Regions from separate parts of the Paraburkholderia sp. GAS32 genome, predicted to be linked through region 2. Evidence: riboswitches for the same ligand, from Rfam matches in the RefSeq annotation. Region 2 holds a riboswitch; the other holds the start of a gene.

The links. Region 2 has a riboswitch for manganese ahead of P3T25_RS11430 (sodium:calcium antiporter). Riboswitches for the same ligand answer to the same signal wherever they lie in the genome.
Region 1: linked by a shared signal. The riboswitch ahead of P3T25_RS42195 (TMEM165/GDT1 family protein) and the one ahead of P3T25_RS11430 (sodium:calcium antiporter) in region 2 are both predicted to bind manganese.

Annotation. Positions count from the first base shown of each region.
Region 1 is NZ_JBNPVS010000059.1:40,444-44,437, forward strand. It holds gene P3T25_RS42190 (putative bifunctional diguanylate cyclase/phosphodiesterase) at 1-1,381, opposite strand, end outside; gene P3T25_RS42195 (TMEM165/GDT1 family protein) at 2,045-2,635, opposite strand; yybP-ykoY riboswitch at 2,650-2,832, opposite strand; gene P3T25_RS42200 (FUSC family protein) at 3,112-3,994, opposite strand, start outside.
Region 2 is NZ_JBNPVS010000007.1:172,616-176,609, forward strand. It holds gene P3T25_RS11415 (helix-turn-helix domain-containing protein) at 1-8, shown strand, start outside; gene P3T25_RS11420 (hypothetical protein) at 104-406, shown strand; gene P3T25_RS11425 (NADP-dependent oxidoreductase) at 466-1,485, opposite strand; yybP-ykoY riboswitch at 1,650-1,821, shown strand; gene P3T25_RS11430 (sodium:calcium antiporter) at 1,922-2,932, shown strand; gene P3T25_RS11435 (HAD family hydrolase) at 3,002-3,994, opposite strand, start outside.

The sequences.
Region 1 (3,994 bases), on a different contig from region 2:
GGTGCTGCCACCGCACGAGCGCTTCCATTTCCCGGAACCCTGCCTCCTGAAGCTGCATGATGGGCTGGAAATACACCCGTAGGTCGCGATGCTCGATCGCGTAACGCAGGTCCGTTTCAATCTCCAGCTTTTTGACCGCTTCCGCGTGCATGTTCTCTTCGAAAACCACGTAGCGGCCCTTTCCACCGTTCTTGGCCCGGTACATCGCGACGTCGGCGTCCCGCAACAACGTATCAGCATCGCCGCGGCCGCGCCCAGCGTGCGCGAATGCCAGCCCAACGCTCGCGCTGACGATGTACTGTTTGTTGTCGAGATCGAACGGTTGACTGAATTGCGCCAGGATGTTGTCCGCAACCAGGGTGCCTTCGCTCGTCGCCTCACTCCCGAGGTGTTCCAGCAGGATGACGAACTCGTCTCCGCCCAACCGCGCGACGGTGTCGGTCGGGCGAATGCACCCTTCGAGGCGTTTGGCCGCTGCGATCAGCAGCCGGTCTCCCACGTGGTGTCCGAGACTGTCGTTCACCCGCTTGAAGTTGTCCAGGTCGACGAAGACAACGCCGATCATCGCATTACGCTCACGCGCACGAGCTTCGGCCTGGCTAATACGATCGAGCAGCAGTGCTCGGTTCGGTAACGAGGTGAGCGTATCGTAGAACGCCCTTCGCGCGAGCTGCTCCTCGAAGTTCTTTCTTTCGGTGGTGTCGCTCGCGGTCGCCACGATTGCGCCGACAGCCGGTTCATCGAGCAGATTCGTCAAGGTAAGCTGAATATAGCGCCACGCATCGCCCTCACCTCGAGTACGGATCTCGATGGATTTCGTGGATCGAGCCGTCGACGACACGGTCTCCAACAGGCCCTGCAGCGTGGGGCGGTCAATGGGATGAATCGGATCGAGCAGACTGGTGCCGACGAGCTGGCCCATGTTCTTCAAGGGGTCCGGTCTTCGCGTCGGCGCCTCGTAAGTCACAGTCCCGTTGACGTCGGAAACGAGTATCGCATCCGACGTGTTCGCGACAAGCGCCTGCAGCCTCTGTTCGCTGCTGCGCAGCGCGTCCTGGGCCGCCGCATCCACGTTCTTGCGAATGCGCCGCAGCATCTGAAGAAACAGCAGCGAGAGCCCCACGCCGATCGCGAGTACCACGGGGGTCGATATCAGGACGATCCGTTGCACGGCAACGAGCCGGTCGAGTTGCATCGTCGCATCGTCGCGGTGCTGTGCCGCTGCCGCGAGAACCTTTTGCTCGATATCGTCGAAGAGTGGATCGGCCGAATCCTCGTCGATCTCATTGGCTCTCGCGATGTCGTGATCATCGACGGCCTTGAACATCGGTTTGGCGAACGCTCGATACTTCGCGTGCTTCTCCAGCAGGCCGCGCAGCATTGCGCTGCTGCCAGGCTCAAGTGCCACTGCCTTCTTCAGCGCTGCGTCAAGTGCTTCACCGGCCTCGCGGTGCTCGCGTAGAACCTCCGGACGCGGGTCCAGAAAGTACTTGCGTTCGGCCGATTCCTCCCACGCAACGCTATAGCGAGCTTCCTCGAAAGCCTTATCCGCCTCGTTGGCAGCTTGCGCGGCGAAACCGGCACTCAAGCTTTCATACGCTCCCCAGAAGGCCAGGAGCGGCACGCTCAATAGAACGAGGACGAGACCAAATACGGCGGTGCGCCGCGCGGGGGGCACATTCGACGACGTCTGCTCAACTCGGTCTTCTGCTGCGTTGCGTCGCCACAGATATCGACGCCTTTGGGTGCCTTTCTGTCTGGTCACGATTGCTCCGATGTGGAACGGCACGTCGACGAGGCGCCCTGTTCGAGCAGGTTGGGCGGAAGGAAACTGAAAGTGTCAGTCTTCCCGTAGACGGCGTGCGTATCCGGAAGTCGTGATCCGAAGCATCGCTCAGTTCTTTCGTTGACTTCGAACCGAGTAAACGACGGACGACTCCGATCCCGGTCCACGTTTTGTCGGACCACCGCATATTAACGGCACGCTCGGGTTTTTTCTAAAGGTCTCGCGTTGGTGGAGTGCGGTGCGCGCGTCAGCCGCGAACTAGAACAGCGGATGCGCTTGCGGGTACAGCGCGGTCCTGAGGGCGAGGCCACCGAGGACAACGAAGATAATGGCGGCCAGAATGTGGACCGCCTTTGTTGGCAGGCGGTCGGCGAATTTGTGTCCCAGGTAGATGACGGGCACATTGGCCAGCATCATGCCGAGTGTCGTACCCGCAACGACGCCGAAGAACTCATGAAAGCGTGCCGCCAGGGCAATCGTGACGATTTGGGTTTTGTCGCCCATCTCGGCGAGAAAGAATGTGAGCGCGGTTGTGCCGAACACACCCATCGAGTTTTTCGTCAAAACCGCATCGGCGTCGTCCAGCTTGTCCGGAACGAGAATCCACACGGCCATCACGGCGAATGACGCGACAACCGCCCAATTCAGAATGCCCGGACTCAGAACGCTCGCGAGCCACGCGCCGAGTGCGCCGGATGCACCATGGTTGATGAGGGTAGCGGCAAAAACACCGAGGATGATGGGAATGGGCTTGCGATATCGCGCTGCCAATACCAGGGACAGAAGTTGAGTCTTGTCGCCGATTTCAGCAAGGCCGACCACACTGGTCGAAATGAGGAAGGATTGCATGGGGTTGTTGTACCCGGGCCGCGCAGAAAGAACGCGATGACACGCATTCCGGCGACCCGGTTAGGTCGGAATGCGAGTCATCGGTCTTGCCAGGCATTTAGCTGCGCACGCCATAGCGGGTCTCTCGACTCGCCAAGTATGTTGACGTGCGCCCTCGAACATCGCGTTCGAGGCGGCTACTCCCCAATGAGCAGGCGCGATTTTATCGCGCCATGCGTTGCAGAAGCAAGTCGCCACTATAGCGCTTTGCGCGGTTGAGCATTGCTGCGAGCGCCGATTATTACGAATGCCTTTCGGGTTCGATGTGCTCGCCCCTGTCTTTGGGGAATAACCGGCTTCTACCCAGAAGCACCTGCGTCAACTATTCGACGGCAGCAGCGATCGGAATCGGCACTACCATACTTGCTGAACACCATGAGATCTTCAGCTAAACGTCGATCGTGCGCCCCTAATCAGAGGCGACTGCGCAGTCCCGCTCAGTCTTGCCGGGGTCTTGGGGCGTCACACGTCGAGCGGCACGTGTCTTTCATGTGCGCCGCAATGGCGGATGCCGTGAGCGCACACAGCAGCCCAATGGCGCTGCCGACTGCCACGTTCAGCAGGCGTTCGCCTCCAAAAATCCACGGCTTTCCCGCTAATACAAAGGCTATTGCCGCACAGGCGCACCGGACACCGAATGCGAGCGTGTACGGACGAATGCAGATGAGCGTCAGCATTGCGGCGAACACAACGAGCACACGCATAAATAACGCATGAGGGATCATCAATCCGACAACCACTCCGAAGGAAACGCCGACAACGGCCCCGGTGAGCCGGCTGCGAAACTTCTGCCGGGCGCTTGCTGCATTTCCGGTAACGACGCTGGCGGCCGACCAGATCATCCACTGACCATGATCGACGTGCCGCCATTCGACAAGTACGGCAGCGCAAGCGACCGCGAGCGCGACGGTGATCATCAGCTCGATATATGCGTTGCGCTCGCTGTTTGGGGAGAGGCGAGTCCACTTTGCGAAATGCGCAAGAGTCGGCTGGCCGGTTTCACGCGAGCGGAAGTGCTCGACTGACGCTAGGAGCAGGATCGGCAACGCGGCTATCAACAGGAACGGCAGGACCTCAACGCTCCGGGTAATAAGCGCCTGCCGCGTGACGCCTTCCCCACTTTCGCAGGCAAGATACAGCGAGGGAATGAACGTGAAATTGCCGAGCGGGCGCAAGGCACTGCCGCCCGCGGTCACCAGCACGGATCCCATGCCCAGCAGGACTGTGGCTACGACAAAGAGCAGCGGGTGCGCGAGCGACGCCATCAGGATCATGAAGCCCGCGCTGATCGCCAATGCGTGCGCGAATACGCTGAGCGGC
Region 2 (3,994 bases):
AGCGGTAAGGAAGGAGATTTGATGCAGTAGAAGAAGCGCGGGCCGCATGGGCGGCAACCCATACGGCCCGCTGACCACCACCAACTCACCGAAGGAGTTGACCATGGCTGATGCCAATCTTAAACCACGTCGCGCACGCGACGAACACGTCACGCGCATTTCCGTTGCGCTTGAAGCAGACCGCACGCACGAACGCGGCAAGCATACTGCCTTTCCCTGGATGCAGGTTACCGATGCCATGCTCGAACACGCCGGCTTCCTGCCCGGACACCAGGTCCGGTTCATCATTGACTACCGGCTCGGACAGATCACCATCACCCCGGACTATGACTACAGAGTTGCCGGCAGGTACATGACCGCGCCAGAGACCGAGGCCATGCTGCAAAGACGCAGCAAACGGAAATAAACAATCCACAAACGACAACCCCGGCCAGCGTCGGGGTTGTCGTTCAGGAACTCACACCTTCATACCCTCACCAGCAGCTTCCCAAGATTCTTCCCCTCAAACAGGCTATTCAGCGCGTTCGGCAACGCGTCAAACCCATCGACGTAAGTCTCCTGATAAACGATTTCACCGTTCTTCACCCACGGCGCAACCGTCTGCAGCATCTCATCCATCCGATGCGTAAAATCGCGCGCCAGAATCCCCTGAATCGTCGCGCGCTGAAACAGCATGTGCTGCAGGAAGCGCGGCGCGAGGTCCGGCGTGTCGAGACCGCCGTCGTATTGAGCGATCGCGCCGCAGATCACGATCCGTGCGCGGCGCTTGATGAGCGGAATCACCGCATCTGTGACCATGCCGCCCACGTTGTCGAAATAGACATCGACGCCGCCGGTCGCCGCCTGCAGCGCTGACTGCAAGCCTTCAAGCGTCGGATGCGCCCGATAGTCGACCGCGCCGTCGAGCTTCAGCGTGTCGGTCAGAAACGCGCACTTGTCCGGACCGCCCGCTATCCCAATGACGCGACATCCGGCGCGCTTGCCGAACTGCGCGACCAGCGAGCCGACTGCGCCCGCCGCACCGGACACGACCAGCGTGTCGCCCGGACGCGGCTTGCCCGCTTCCATCAAACCGAACCACGCAGTGCGTCCCGGCATACCGAGCACGCCGAGCGCGGTCGAAACCGGCGCCGCGGCGGGGTCCAGTTTGGTCAGTTCGCTGTGATGGCACTTGGCATACAACTGCCAGCCGCTATAGGCCGACACCCAGTCGCCCTGCTTGAACAGCGGGCTCGCCGACGCCACCACTTCACCCACCACGCCCGCTCGCTGCACGATGCCGAGTGGATGCGGCACATCGTAGGTATTGCGTTCGTGCTGCTGGATGCGAATGTATGGATCGACGCTGATAATGCGCGCCCGGATGAGAACCTCATTGGATGACAATTTGTCGTCGAGTTCGCTTTCGCGTAACTCGTAATGCTCATCGCCAACGCGTCCTTCAGGACGCTTGACGTAAAACCACTGGCGGTTTTGATAACTCATGTGAACACTCACTGCGGTCGTAGACGGTGAGTGATCTTACCAGTGGGGCCATCGCACGCTTGCGAGGCTGATGTCGCATCACTGGACGGCCGTAGCAAAACCAGAGGGCGCCGGCGCACGCGCCCGATTCCAAGCTTGTTGAAAGCCTCCCGTCCCGCTAGAATCCTCCGGTCACTGGGGAGTAGCCTTCCTTCATCCATTGAAGGAGAGCGCGTCAACATACTTGACCTGCGGGTCATGGCGCGTTCGACCGGGTCGGTTTGGCGAGACCATTGGCGCACTGCTTCGTTCTGGTCGGACGGGGCGCGGTGCGTCATTGGTTCGTTACTTTCGTCCGACCGCGGAGTTGCCCTGTGAAACATCGTTGTGCCCTGCCAGTCTCCCCACTTGCCGGTCCGTTGTGCCGCTTCCCCTTTGCATTTGCAGTGAGGCGCGCATGACCGGTCTCCTGTTCCAACTCGCCATCATGCTGGTCGTCATTCTCGTGTCGGCCGAGCTCTTCACCAATGCCCTCGAGCATCTCGGCGAGCGCCTGAAAATCTCCGAGGGCGTGACGGGTTCGCTGTTCGCGGCGGTCGGTACCGCCCTGCCCGAAACCCTCGTCCCGCTGCTCGCGATTGCGGGCGGCACGACCGATAGCGCGGTCAATCAGGAGATCGGCGTCGGCGCGATTCTCGGCGCGCCGCTCATGCTCTCCACCCTCTCCACTTTCCTGATGACGCTGGCGATTCTCGGTTCGCGCGGTGCCGGCGGCTGGGTCACGCCGGAACGCACGGGTTTCACGCGCGATCTGAACTACTTCCTGTGCGCCTTTGTGCTGGCGGCCGCGGCGATGTACGTGCCGCATGAAGAGATGATCGTACGGGGGCTGTTCAGCGCGGCGCTGGTCGGTGTGTACATCACGTATGTGGTGATGACGTTCCGTGCATCGAACAAACTGGTCGACGCCGGTCACGGCACTGAAGCGCCGGGCAGAATGCTGCTGTCGCGTCTTGGCTTGCCCACCAATCTCGCGACCATCGCGGTGCAACTGGCGCTGGCGGTTGCGTTGCTGGTGTGGGGCGCGGAAGGCTTCATCCACGGTGTGCGGGGCGTGTCGCAAGTGCTCGGCGTCTCGCCGCTGCTGCTGTCGCTGCTGATCATTCCGATCGCCACCGAGTTGCCGGAGAAGGTCAACAGCATCCTGTGGATTCGCCGTGGCAAGGACACGCTGGCGTTCGGCAACATCACCGGCGCGATGGTGTTCCAGGGCACGCTGCTGCCCGCAATCGGGATTCTGCTGACGCCGTGGGCGCCGCGTATCGAAGTGGTGACCGGTATCGTGATCACGCTCGCTGCCGCCGCGTGGCTGCGGATCAACGTGCGTGCGCGCGGCGTGCCGGTGTGGGCGCTGCTGGTGTGCGGCGTGCTCTACGCCACTTATCTGGCGATCACGCTGAGCCGCTGAGCGAGTGACGAAAGACCGGGAAGGCCGCGACAAAAGCCGCCGAAGCGCGGCCTTCCCAACCAGCCGCCCTTAATTGGACGGCGCCGCCGCAGCCGTTGCTGTGCTATCCGTCTTGAACACCGTCTTCCAGTCATCCTTCACATCGACGACGAGCCAGCCTTTCCCGCTGGCTTCGTCCAGCCCCTTGTCGAGCTTGCCGCTTTTCGCCGTTCGGTCGTACGCGTACTCCCGTTCGCCGTCGGTGTGATGCAGCAGCGCCGCGAGGCGCGGACCGTCGCCGGCCGAGGTCCATTCGAGCATCGGCACATCGCCGTCGGCGTTGCCGAACGCGATCACCGGACGCCGGCCGATCACGCGGTCGATGGCAAGCGGTTTGGCCGCGCCATCGACGAGATTGTCGACCTGCGCAAGCCGGGTCAGCGACACTGCGCCGTTCGTCTGGTTGTACTTGTATTTGACGGTGCTGCCGATCACCTGCTCGGGCGGAATGCCGTACACGCGCTGCGCGATGTCACGGACGAACTCGACATCGCTGCCCGTCACCAGATAGGTCCTGAAGCCATTGGCGCGCAGATAGGCGAGCAACTCGAGCATCGGCTGATAAGCGAGGTCGGCGTACGGGCGATTGAAGCGCGGGTCGCTCGCGGAGTCGAACCATTCGTGCACGAGCGCGGCGAATTGATCGCTGGTCATGCCGGCATGCGCCGCCGCCAGCAGCCTCGTCGAACCGGCGTCGCCGCTCGCCGCGATGCTCTTCAGATTGCCTTTCAGAATCGAGCGGAACGGGTCCTGCCGTTTCCATTCCGGATGCCGCCCGGCCACCGTCTTCACCCGTTGCAGCGCGAACACCAGTTGTACCGAGGCGGGTTGCTCCGGCCACAACGTGCCGTCGTTGTCGAATACGGCGATCCGGTCGGCGCGCGGGATGAAGTCTTTCGACTCTGGCGTCGTGACCAGCGTGACGAAATCGACAATCGAGCGTTTGCTCGCAGTATCGTTCCACGACGCGAGGGTTGCGGCGGTCGACGCGCCGGCCGGCGACTCGCTTGCGTCGTGGTGCGG